DNA from 3 places in the Pseudomonas sp. NY15372 genome. Region 2 is predicted to be linked to each of the others. Evidence: riboswitches for the same ligand, from Rfam matches in the RefSeq annotation. Region 2 holds a riboswitch; each other region holds the start of a gene.
The links. A riboswitch is a leader RNA that binds a small molecule or an ion and turns the genes downstream of it on or off. The one in region 2 is predicted to bind cobalamin.

Region 1 (3,268 bases), on a different contig from region 2:
AGAACCGCGGTATTGTCCTCGAATAATATAATATTTAACATAATATACATTATGCGCAAATTCGTATGGAGCCACCTGGGTCGTGTGTGGCAGATTTGAAGCCAGGCCCCTGGCCTCGATCTCTGCGCTGCAGATCGAACTTGGACCTCAGCGATGTAACTCAGCACGAACGGATCCTGCGAGCCTCGTTCCTTTTAGTAGCCAACCACGTTGGCTAACGTCCACCGCAGCGATCTCATCAGTACTGGATCGGAAAATTTCCAGTTGGCTGACTCGTACTGATACCGGCTGTTGGTGAACACATCGCGATACCGCTCGAATGAGTGTTCCTGGCTGTTCAGAGCCAGGCTCTCACGAATCGTTGGAGGCACCGCGTGAAACAGCGTCAGCAGATCGTGTGCGTCACGCTTTTGTTTGGGTGGAATCTTGCCGATCGACTGCAGGTGCTGGTGAGCCGTTTTAAGTGCTTCGACGTCGAGCTTGTAGGTTTCGCCGGACGTACCTTGGTGCTGATCCGGTACGGAAATAAAGCTTTTCAGCAAGATTTCCATACCGATCGCTGCATTGACCATGGCAACATGCGGGAGGTTTTGGGCGTCTAGAATCTCAGCGGCCTTGAGGTAATTATGGGCGCTTTCAAGCATCCAGCCTGGATAGTGAGTCATTGAATGGTAATCCTTAGCGATCACGCATGAGTTACCCCATAGCTCACCAGATGGGCTACCCTGCCCTTATGATATGAGCTTAAGGAATAACTAAACTAAATATTCATTTAGTTTAGTTATATTGTTTATATTTATGTTCTGTGTTCGATAAAGTGCTCCTCCTCATTGATGCATTCACACGCGCAAACTCGATAAATGCTTCAACGCACCCGGTACGCGGTCGCTGTCTAAAGACTCCGCCTAGCCCGGGGGCGCCCTACAGGTTGACTCCCCACCCCATAAATGCTCAGATGCGCCCCAGTTTCAGGTGTCCCCTGCCGCCGCGCCGGGGATTAAACGGGAAGCCGGTGCATCGCCTTGCGCGACCAGTCCGGCGCTGCCCCCGCAACGGTAAGCGAGCGATGCATTCGATACGCCACTGTGCCGCCAGCATGGGAAGGTGAATGCCTCACGACTCTCGCAAGCCCGGAGACCGGCCTGTCACCTCGTTTGGCAACTCCCGCGGTGGGCGGGCGCGGGCCGGTCTTGGGGCAGTAGCCTGCCCGCGATTCCCTTGCGCGCCGTCATCGTCGGGTTACATTCATTCCCGGTACGGTTGCTCGTCATGTCCGCCCCTACCCTGCGTCTCGAAGGTTTGCACTGGGCGCCATCCCATGGTGGCCGGAGGCTGCTCGACAACATCGATCTGGAGGTGCGCCCTGGTGAATGCGTCGGCTTGATCGGCCCCAATGGCAGCGGCAAGACCAGCCTGCTGCGCTGTGCCTATCGCTTCACTCGGCCCGATGCCGGGCGCGTGCTGCTCGAGAACGAGGACATCTGGCAGCGCCCAGCGCGTTGGGTGGCGCAACGCGTCGCAGTGATGCTCCAGGAATTTCCCGAAGATTTTGGCCTGAGTGTACGCGACGTGGTTGCCATGGGCCGCACGCCGCACCAGGGTTGGTTCGATGGCGACGATGACGACGCGCTGGTGGACGACAGCCTGCATCGCCTGGGGCTGCAGGGACGCGGCGATCATGGCTTCGCGCCGTTGTCTGGCGGCGAGAAGCAACGTGTGCTGCTGGCCCGTGCACTGGTCCAGCAACCGCGTCTGCTGATCCTTGACGAGCCCACCAACCACCTCGACCCCCGCTACCAGCTGGCTTTGCTGGAGCATCTGCGCGCCACCGGCCTGAGCCTGCTCGCCAGTTTCCATGACCTGAACCTGGCTGCGGCCTTCTGTGACCGCTTGTATGTCATCGAGGCTGGCCGCATCGTTGCCCACGGCCCCCCAGCCGACGTGCTGACCGAGCAGTGCCTGGCCGAGGTCTTTGGCGTACGGGCACTGGTCGACCGTCACCCCGTGGCTTTTCACCCACGCATCACCTGGATCAGCCCCGCATGAAGCGACACCTTGCCTGCCTGGCCCTGCTGGCCGCCCTGCCCTTCGCCGCCTGGGCCGGCGACTATCCCGTTACCGTGCGCAGTTGCGATCGCGACGTCACCTTCAGCCAGCCGCCCCAGCGGGCGGTGAGCCATGACAGTAACCTGACCGGCATGCTCCTGGCCCTAGGGTTGCGCGAGCGCATGGTTGGCTTCACCGGAATCAGTGGCTGGAAGACCCTGGACCCATCCTTGACCGGTGCTCTCGCCGGCCTGCCTGAATTGGCGCCGCGCTACCCGTCGGTGGAAACCCTGCTCGATGCGAACGTCGACTTTCTCTTCGCCGGCTGGGGCTACGGCATGTACGTAGGCGGCCCGGTCACGCCGCAGGCCCTGGCACCGTTCGGCATCCCGGTGTACGAGCTCAGCGAGTCCTGCTCGCGGGTGATGCCCCAGCGCCGCGCCAGCCTCGACGACCTGTACCGGGACCTGGACAACCTGGGGCGCATCTTCGATGTTCGCCAGCAGGCCCAGGCGCTGATCGATACCCTGCGCCAGCGCGTGGCCCGCGTGCAGGCACATGTCGCCGATGTACACCAGGCTCCCCGCGTATTCCTCTATGACAGCGGCGAAGACCGCCCCACCACCTCTGGCCGTCTCGGCATGCCCCAGGCGCTGATCGAGGCGGCTGGCGGTGACAATGTGATGGCCGACGTCGCTGCCAGCTGGACCGAAGTGAACTGGGAGAGCGTGGTAGAGCGCGACCCGCAGGTGATCGTCATCGTCGACTACGGCCCGACCTCCTGGCAACAGAAGCGCGACTTCCTGCTCGCGCAGCCGGCCCTGGGCGAGGTAACGGCCATCCGCGATCGACGCTTCGTGGTGCTTTCCTACCTCCAGGTCACCCCATCGGTGGACAATGCCGGAGCCATCGAGCTGTTGGCAGCGGCGCTGCATCCCCGCCTGTTCGCAGGCACGCCGCAGTGATGCCCGTGCGTGATCGCAGTGCCTACCGGCTGCTGCTCGCCGGGCTGCTGGTGGCTGTGCTGTGCTCGTGCGTGTTGTCCCTGGGGTTTGGGGCTGCCAAGGTGCCACTGACCGACGTGCTGGGCATCGTGATGCAACAGGCCGGCCTGGGCGACACAGGGAGCTGGAGCCGCGGCCAGGCGCAGATCGTCTGGCAGATCCGCGCCCCACGGGTGCTGCTCGGAGCGCTGGTGGGCGCAGGCCTGGCCCTGGTCGGG
Region 2 (3,268 bases):
TACTACCTGGAGAAGTGGGCTGTCGTCGCGGCACTGGTACTGTTCTTCATCTACATCTGAGATCGCGGGGCCCTGGATCCAGCGCGATCGGCGTGGGAGTGGCGCCCCCCTGTAGGAGCGGGCTTGTCCCGCGATTGGGCCGGGCCGGATATCACCGTCGCCTGGCAAGGGCTTCGCGCGTGATCGCCGGGCAAGCCCGCACAGCACCGCAGCCCATCGGGCTGCGTAATCCCCCATCACGATCTTCGACTAGCCTGAAAGCTCCTGTTGCCAACCTCTTGAGGTGAACGCGATGAGCATGATGGACTGGGACGCCTACCGTAAGCAGTTGATGGCCGGCATCGGCGATCTCAAGCAATTGTCCCCCGACACCGTGGCCGGCTACATGGCAGCCAGCGGTGCCGGGGCCAAGACCAATCACCTGGATGCCAAAACCCGCGAACTGATCTCCCTGGCCGTGGCTGTGACCACCCGCTGCGATGGCTGCATCGCCGTGCACTCCCAGCAAGCGGTCAAGCAAGGCGCCACCCGTGAGGAAATCGCCGAGGCCCTCGGTGTGGCCGTGGCGATGAATGCGGGCGCCGCGCTGGTGTACTCGGCCCGCGTCATGGATGCGGTGGGCAAGGCCGGCAGTTGAGCGAACGACGCCGCCGCTCTTGCGCGACGGCGCCACGCCACCCAGACTTGGCGGTTCAGCCCGCAGGAGCCGCCATGATCCAGATCCGCCCCATGACCCCGGAAGACTTCGAGCGCTTCTGGCCGACCTTCCAGGCCATCGTCCAGGCCCGCCAGACCTACGCCTTCGACCCCGACCTCAGCTTCGAGCAAGCCCGCCACCTGTGGCTTTCGCTGCCGCTGCGCACCCTGGTGGCCGAAGCCGACGGCCAACTGCTGGGCTCGTACTACCTCAAGGCCAACGCAGCAGGCCCCGGCAGCCACGTGGGCAATTGTGGCTACATGGTCGCCGAAGCCGCCCGTGGCCGTGGCGTGGCGCGGCTGATGTGCGAACACTCACAGAAACTGGCACGCCAGGAAGGCTTCCTGGCCCTGCAGTTCAACTCGGTGGTGACCACTAACGAAGTGGCCGTGGCGCTGTGGCACAAGCTCGGTTTCGAGACCGTGGGCCGCCTGCCCAAAGCCTATCGCCATGCCGAGCTGGGGCTGGTGGACTGCCTGGTGATGTACAAGTGGCTGGCCGATGAACCGGTGGTGGAAAAGCCGCCGCTGTTGATCGGGCGCAAGAACATCGAGGCCCGCGTGTCGCGCCGTCGCGGTCGCTGAACCCTCCCCTTGCGCATTTGACTCCCGCGCCGAACGATGGTCAGATGCGCACCTGTTTCAGGTGTCCTGCGCCGCCGCGCGCAGGGTGAAACGGGAAGCCGGTGCGTCCTTTGCAGGACAAGTCCGGCGCTGCCCCCGCAACGGTAAGCGAGCGAACCCTTCGACACACCACTGTGCCTCGTGCATGGGAAGGTGAAGGCGTTCATGACCCTCGCAAGCCCGGAGACCGGCCTGGAGCTTCGTTGGCAAACCCGCGGTGGGCGGGCGCAGGCCGGTTTCGCGTGCGCCCCTGCGTGCGTGCTTGCTCGTCTATGCGTTGTTTCCACCGGGATCCATTCATTCCTGCAGCAGTGGAACGACATGTCCCGTACCTACACGCTTCACACCCTGGCGGCCTGCCTGGCCGTCTCCATGCCGGCATGGTCCGATGAGTTCGACAGCCAGGCCCTGACCTTGCCCTCGACCGCCATCACCGACACCCGCGACGCAGCGTCCGTCGACCTGGCCACCCCGACCCAGGCCGGCTCGCGCCTGGGCCTGAGCGCCCTGGAAACGCCGGCCAGCACCAGCAGCATCAGCGCCGAGCAGATCCAGCAGCGCAACAACCTCACCGTCCAGGATGCCGTGACCCGCTCACCGGGCATCACCTTCACCGGCAGCCCGGGCGATGGCGGCACCGGGCTCTCTGCCCGTGGCTTCGAAGGCCAGAGTTCGGTGATGACGCTGTTCGACGGCTCGCGCCTGTACAGCGGCGCCGGCACACTGACCTTTCCGGTCGACCCATGGATGATCGAGCGCATCGAGGTGATCCGCGGGCCGGCGTCGGTGCTCTATGGCGAAGGCGCCACCGGCGCCGTGGTCAACGCCATACCCAAGAAGCCCTTCGCCGGCGAGATCCGCAATCATCTGCGCCTGGGCTATGGTTCATGGGATCGCCAGCAGCTCGGCCTGGACAGCGGCGGTAGCCTCAGCGAACGCCTCAGCTACCGCATGACCCTGAACCAGCAAGCCGGCAATGGCTGGGTCGATCGTACCGACTCGCGCAGCCTGGCCCTGAGCGCCGCCCTGCGCTTCGACGCCACCGACGACCTGAGCTTCACCCTCGCCCACGAGCGTGGCGATGCCGAGCCCGCCAACTATTACGGCACCCCATTGATCGACGGCCATTACCGCAGCAGCCTGCGCAAGAAGAATTACAACATCCAGAACGACGTGCAGCGCTACCACGACGAGTGGACCCGCCTGAACACCGACTGGGCCATCAGCGACCGCATCACCGCCAGCAACCAGCTGTACTCCATCAAGAGCCGTCGGCATTGGCGCAACGCCGAGACCTACGCATGGAACGCCGATGCCGGCGACCTCGAGCGCGGCAGCTTCCTGCAGATCAAGCACAACCAGGAACAGCTCGGCGACCGCCAGAGCTTCACGTTCGACCACAGCCTGTTCGGCCTGGCCAGCAAGACCGTCGTCGGTGCCGAGTACAACAAGATCCGCTTCAACGTCGACAGCAACGCACCGTACGACGATGGCAGCCAGGACGTGTTGGACCCCTGGAACCCGGCGCCTGGCCGGTTCCACAGCTTATCGCCGACACGCCCGCAAACCTTGTCCACCACCCACACCTTCTCGCTGTTCGCCGAGAATCGCACGGCGCTGAGCGAGCGCCTGTCGCTGGTGACCGGGGTACGCCGCGACCAGAACCATATCGACCGCGACGATTTGGTCAACGACACCCGCAGCGACCGCAGCCTGCGCGGTGGCAACTGGCGTGCCGGCCTGGTGTTGGCGGTCACGCCGGATCTGTCCCTGTATGGGCAGTATTCGACCAGCGAAGACGGCGTGGGCGACCTGCTGACGCTGCGTCCGGAGCAACGCTACGACCTGACCGAAGCCAAGCAGACCGAATTGGGCCTCAAGCAACGGTTCTGGGGCGGGCGCGGTGAATGGACCCTGGCGGCCTACCACATCGTCAAGAACAAACTGC
Region 3 (3,268 bases), on a different contig from region 2:
CGATCAGGTCGGCTTTGTTGAGCACCACCAGGTCGGCGCTGGCCAGCTGGTCGGCGAAAAGCTCGTGCAAGGGGGACTCATGGTCCAGGTTTGGGTCGAGCCTGCGCTGGGCATCCACCTGGTCGGGATAAGCCGCGAAGGTACCGGCGGCCACCGCCGGGCTGTCGACCACGGTGATCACCGCGTCGACGGTGCAGGCGTTGCGGATTTCCGGCCACTGGAAGGCTTGTACCAGTGGTTTGGGCAAGGCCAGGCCGCTGGTTTCGATGAGGATGTGGTCCAGGTCAGCGCGACGTGCCACCAGCTCGCGCATAACCGGGAAGAATTCTTCCTGCACGGTGCAGCACAGGCAGCCGTTGGCCAGTTCGTAGACACGGCCGCTGGCCTCCTCCTCGGTGCAACCGATGCTGCATTGCTTGAGAATTTCGCCATCGATACCCAGCTCGCCGAACTCGTTGACGATGACCGCGATGCGCCGGCCCTGGGCGTTGTCGAGCATGTGCCGGAGCAAGGTGGTCTTGCCCGAGCCGAGGAAGCCGGTGACGATGGTGACGGGGAGCTTGGCCAATGTTTTCATGTCGCGATGCCCTAGGCAGATGGCGCGGGCATGCAGGACGAAAGCCGCGGGCCTGCTGGCCGGGCTCGTTCGCCACCGGATCACCCCGCCCGGTTGAAAGTCGAAAACGTCGCGAGGCAGGTCTCCTGGCTTGCACCGTACCGGCCGGGGCCGGTGGAACGACGCCTTCCCGCGCCTGGACGCAGTGGCTGTGTCGATCCTGTTCAGTGCCTACAGTTGCGGGGGCAGCCGCGGCTTGGACCGCGTTCCCGTCTTAGCTGCGGCCAACGCCGCAGAACCTCGAAGCGGCAAGGCTACGCAGTGGTGGGTAGGCGGTCAACCATCAGCGCAGTATTCATGTGCCACCGACATCAGGACCGTCTCCCTCCATGCCCGCTCACGCCTCACCCGCCAATTGACGGGAAATCGGCCGCATGCTTTGCTTGCACCTTGCGTTCAGGTGCCCCTTCGGGGGTGAAACGGGAAACCGGTGCGTCGCAGGCCCCAAGGGGCCGGACAAGGCCGGTGCTGCCCCCGCAACGGTAAGCGAGTGCGCGTCTTGACCACTGTGCCGCGTCGTATGGCATGGGAAGGTGACGCGATCCAGGGAGCCTGCCTCCTCCTCGCCAGCCCGGAGACCGGCCTGACGTCGAATGAACACCCCGCGGTGGGCGGGTGCTGTCGTATGCCCTGGGCAAGCCTTGCCCAGGCGTGACGCCTGTGCCCGCCGCCCATAAAAAAGCAGAGGAACGCGTCATGTCCGTCACCAGTGCCAAACACAGCATCGCCACGCCTGTCAGCCTCAGCCAGCGCGTGATCCTCGCCATCGGAGCCAGCCTGCTGGGCTTGTGCCTGGTGTACTTCGCTGGCTTCTCGCACATCGAGGCCGTGCACAACGCCGCCCACGATACCCGCCACAGCGCCGCCTTCCCCTGCCACTGAGTACGCCTGCATGATCAAGCGCATTGCCCGTACCGCCGGCTTCAGCGGGCTGCTCGCCGCCCTGTTGCTTACCCTGTTGCAGAGTCTTTGGGTCACGCCGCTGATTCTCCAGGCGGAAACCTTTGAAAGCAGCGCCCCGAGCGCCGAGCACCACGCCCATGGGGATGGCACGGTCGCACATACCCATGACGCCGAAGCCTGGGCCCCGGAAGACGGCTGGCAACGCGTGCTGTCCACCACCGGCGGCAATCTGGTGGTGGCCGTCGGTTTCGCCTTGATACTTGCAGCGCTGTATAGCCTGCGCGAGCCAGGGCGGGTAGCCACCGGGGCACTGTGGGGCCTGGCCGGCTTTGCGGTGTTCTGCTTGGCGCCGACCCTCGGGCTACCCCCGGAACTGCCCGGCACTGTCGCGGCCGACCTAGGCCAACGCCAGGCCTGGTGGGCCGGTACGGCGGCTGCCACGGCCGCGGGCCTGGCGCTGGCGGTGTTTGCCCGGCATTGGCTGTTCAAGGTGCTCGGCGTGGCCTTGCTGACCGTTCCCCATCTGGTAGGAGCCCCTCAACCAACCGTTCACGAGAGCTTGGCCCCCGAAGCCCTGGAAGCCCAGTTCAAGCTTGCCTCCTGGTTGACCAATGCGGCCTTCTGGCTCGCCCTCGGCCTGCTCAGCGCCTGGCTCTATCGTCGCGCCAGCCAGGCCTGATGACGCGCGCTACCCTGTTGCCGGCGTTCTACGCCGGCTTTGGGTGCCGCAAAGGCTGCCCGGCTGACCTCCTCGAACAGCTCCTGCGCGACACACTGTCTGCCCATGGCCTGCAACTGGCCCAACTGCAAGGGATCGCCAGCATCGACCTGAAGGCCGGCGAAGCCGGGTTGCAGGAACTGGCCAGTCGCCTCGGGGTCACCCTGACGCTGTTTCCGTCTGCGCAATTGCACGCCTTCGAACCGTTGCTCAGCCACCGCTCACGCGCCGCGTTCAACCACAGTGGCTGCTGGGGGGTCGCCGAAAGCGCAGCATTGGCGCTGGCCGCACAGAGACAAGGGCCGCCCAGGCTGCTGGTGCCACGCCAGACGGGCGACCGCGCTACCGTTGCCTTGGCGTGCAGCCGATAATCACTATTCTCAATTGCCTTTCTGCAAGGATTTCCCATGACGGTCTTTTTCATCGGTGCCGGCCCCGGCGATCCGGAATTGATCACGATCAAGGGCCAGCGCCTGATCCGCCAATGCCCTGTGATCATCTATGCCGGCTCCCTGGTGCCTGCGGCCGTCCTGCAAGGCCATAGTGCTCATACGGTGATCAACAGCGCCGAGTTGAACCTCGACCAGATCGTCGCAGCCATGCGCAACGCGCATGATAAAGGCCAGGACGTAGCTCGCGTGCACAGTGGCGACCCGAGCTTGTACGGGGCTATCGGCGAGCAGATCCGCCACCTGCGCGAGCTGGGCATCGATTACCAGGTCATTCCGGGCGTCACGGCCGCTGCGGCCAGCGCAGCCCTGCTCGGCTGCGAGCTGACCTTACCGGAGCTGGCGCAGACAGTGATTCTCACCCGCTACGGGGACAGCTCGCCCATGCCCGCAGGCGAGCAATTGGCTGACCTCGCCCGGCACCGCAGTACGCTGGCGATCCACCTGGGCGTCAAGCACCTTGAACGCATCGTTGCCGAGCTGCTACCCCACTACGGCCCGGATTGCCCGATTGCCGTGGTACACCGCGCCACCTGGCCGGACCAGGACTGGGTGCGTGGCACCTTGCAGGATATCGTCGCG

Region 1: linked by a shared signal. The riboswitch ahead of ACNFG0_RS06290 (ABC transporter ATP-binding protein) and the one ahead of ACNFG0_RS13675 (TonB-dependent receptor) in region 2 are both predicted to bind cobalamin.
Region 3: linked by a shared signal. The riboswitch ahead of ACNFG0_RS05660 (CbtB domain-containing protein) and the one ahead of ACNFG0_RS13675 (TonB-dependent receptor) in region 2 are both predicted to bind cobalamin.

The regions. Positions count from the first base shown of each region.
Region 1 covers NZ_JBLUPY010000005.1:157,658-160,925, forward strand. Annotated here, with positions in the region: gene ACNFG0_RS06285 (hypothetical protein) at 195-665, opposite strand; cobalamin riboswitch at 954-1,161, shown strand; gene ACNFG0_RS06290 (ABC transporter ATP-binding protein) at 1,270-2,046, shown strand; gene ACNFG0_RS06295 (ABC transporter substrate-binding protein) at 2,043-3,011, shown strand; gene ACNFG0_RS06300 (FecCD family ABC transporter permease) at 3,011-3,268, shown strand, end outside.
Region 2 covers NZ_JBLUPY010000016.1:41,864-45,131, forward strand. Annotated here, with positions in the region: gene lpxO (lipid A hydroxylase LpxO) at 1-60, shown strand, start outside; gene ACNFG0_RS13665 (carboxymuconolactone decarboxylase family protein) at 293-637, shown strand; gene ACNFG0_RS13670 (GNAT family N-acetyltransferase) at 712-1,281, shown strand; cobalamin riboswitch at 1,324-1,531, shown strand; gene ACNFG0_RS13675 (TonB-dependent receptor) at 1,642-3,268, shown strand, end outside.
Region 3 covers NZ_JBLUPY010000005.1:15,940-19,207, reverse strand. Annotated here, with positions in the region: gene cobW (cobalamin biosynthesis protein CobW) at 1-577, opposite strand, end outside; cobalamin riboswitch at 675-874, opposite strand; cobalamin riboswitch at 998-1,218, shown strand; gene ACNFG0_RS05660 (CbtB domain-containing protein) at 1,313-1,498, shown strand; gene ACNFG0_RS05655 (CbtA family protein) at 1,509-2,198, shown strand; gene ACNFG0_RS05650 (cobalamin biosynthesis protein) at 2,216-2,608, shown strand; gene cobM (precorrin-4 C(11)-methyltransferase) at 2,645-3,268, shown strand, end outside.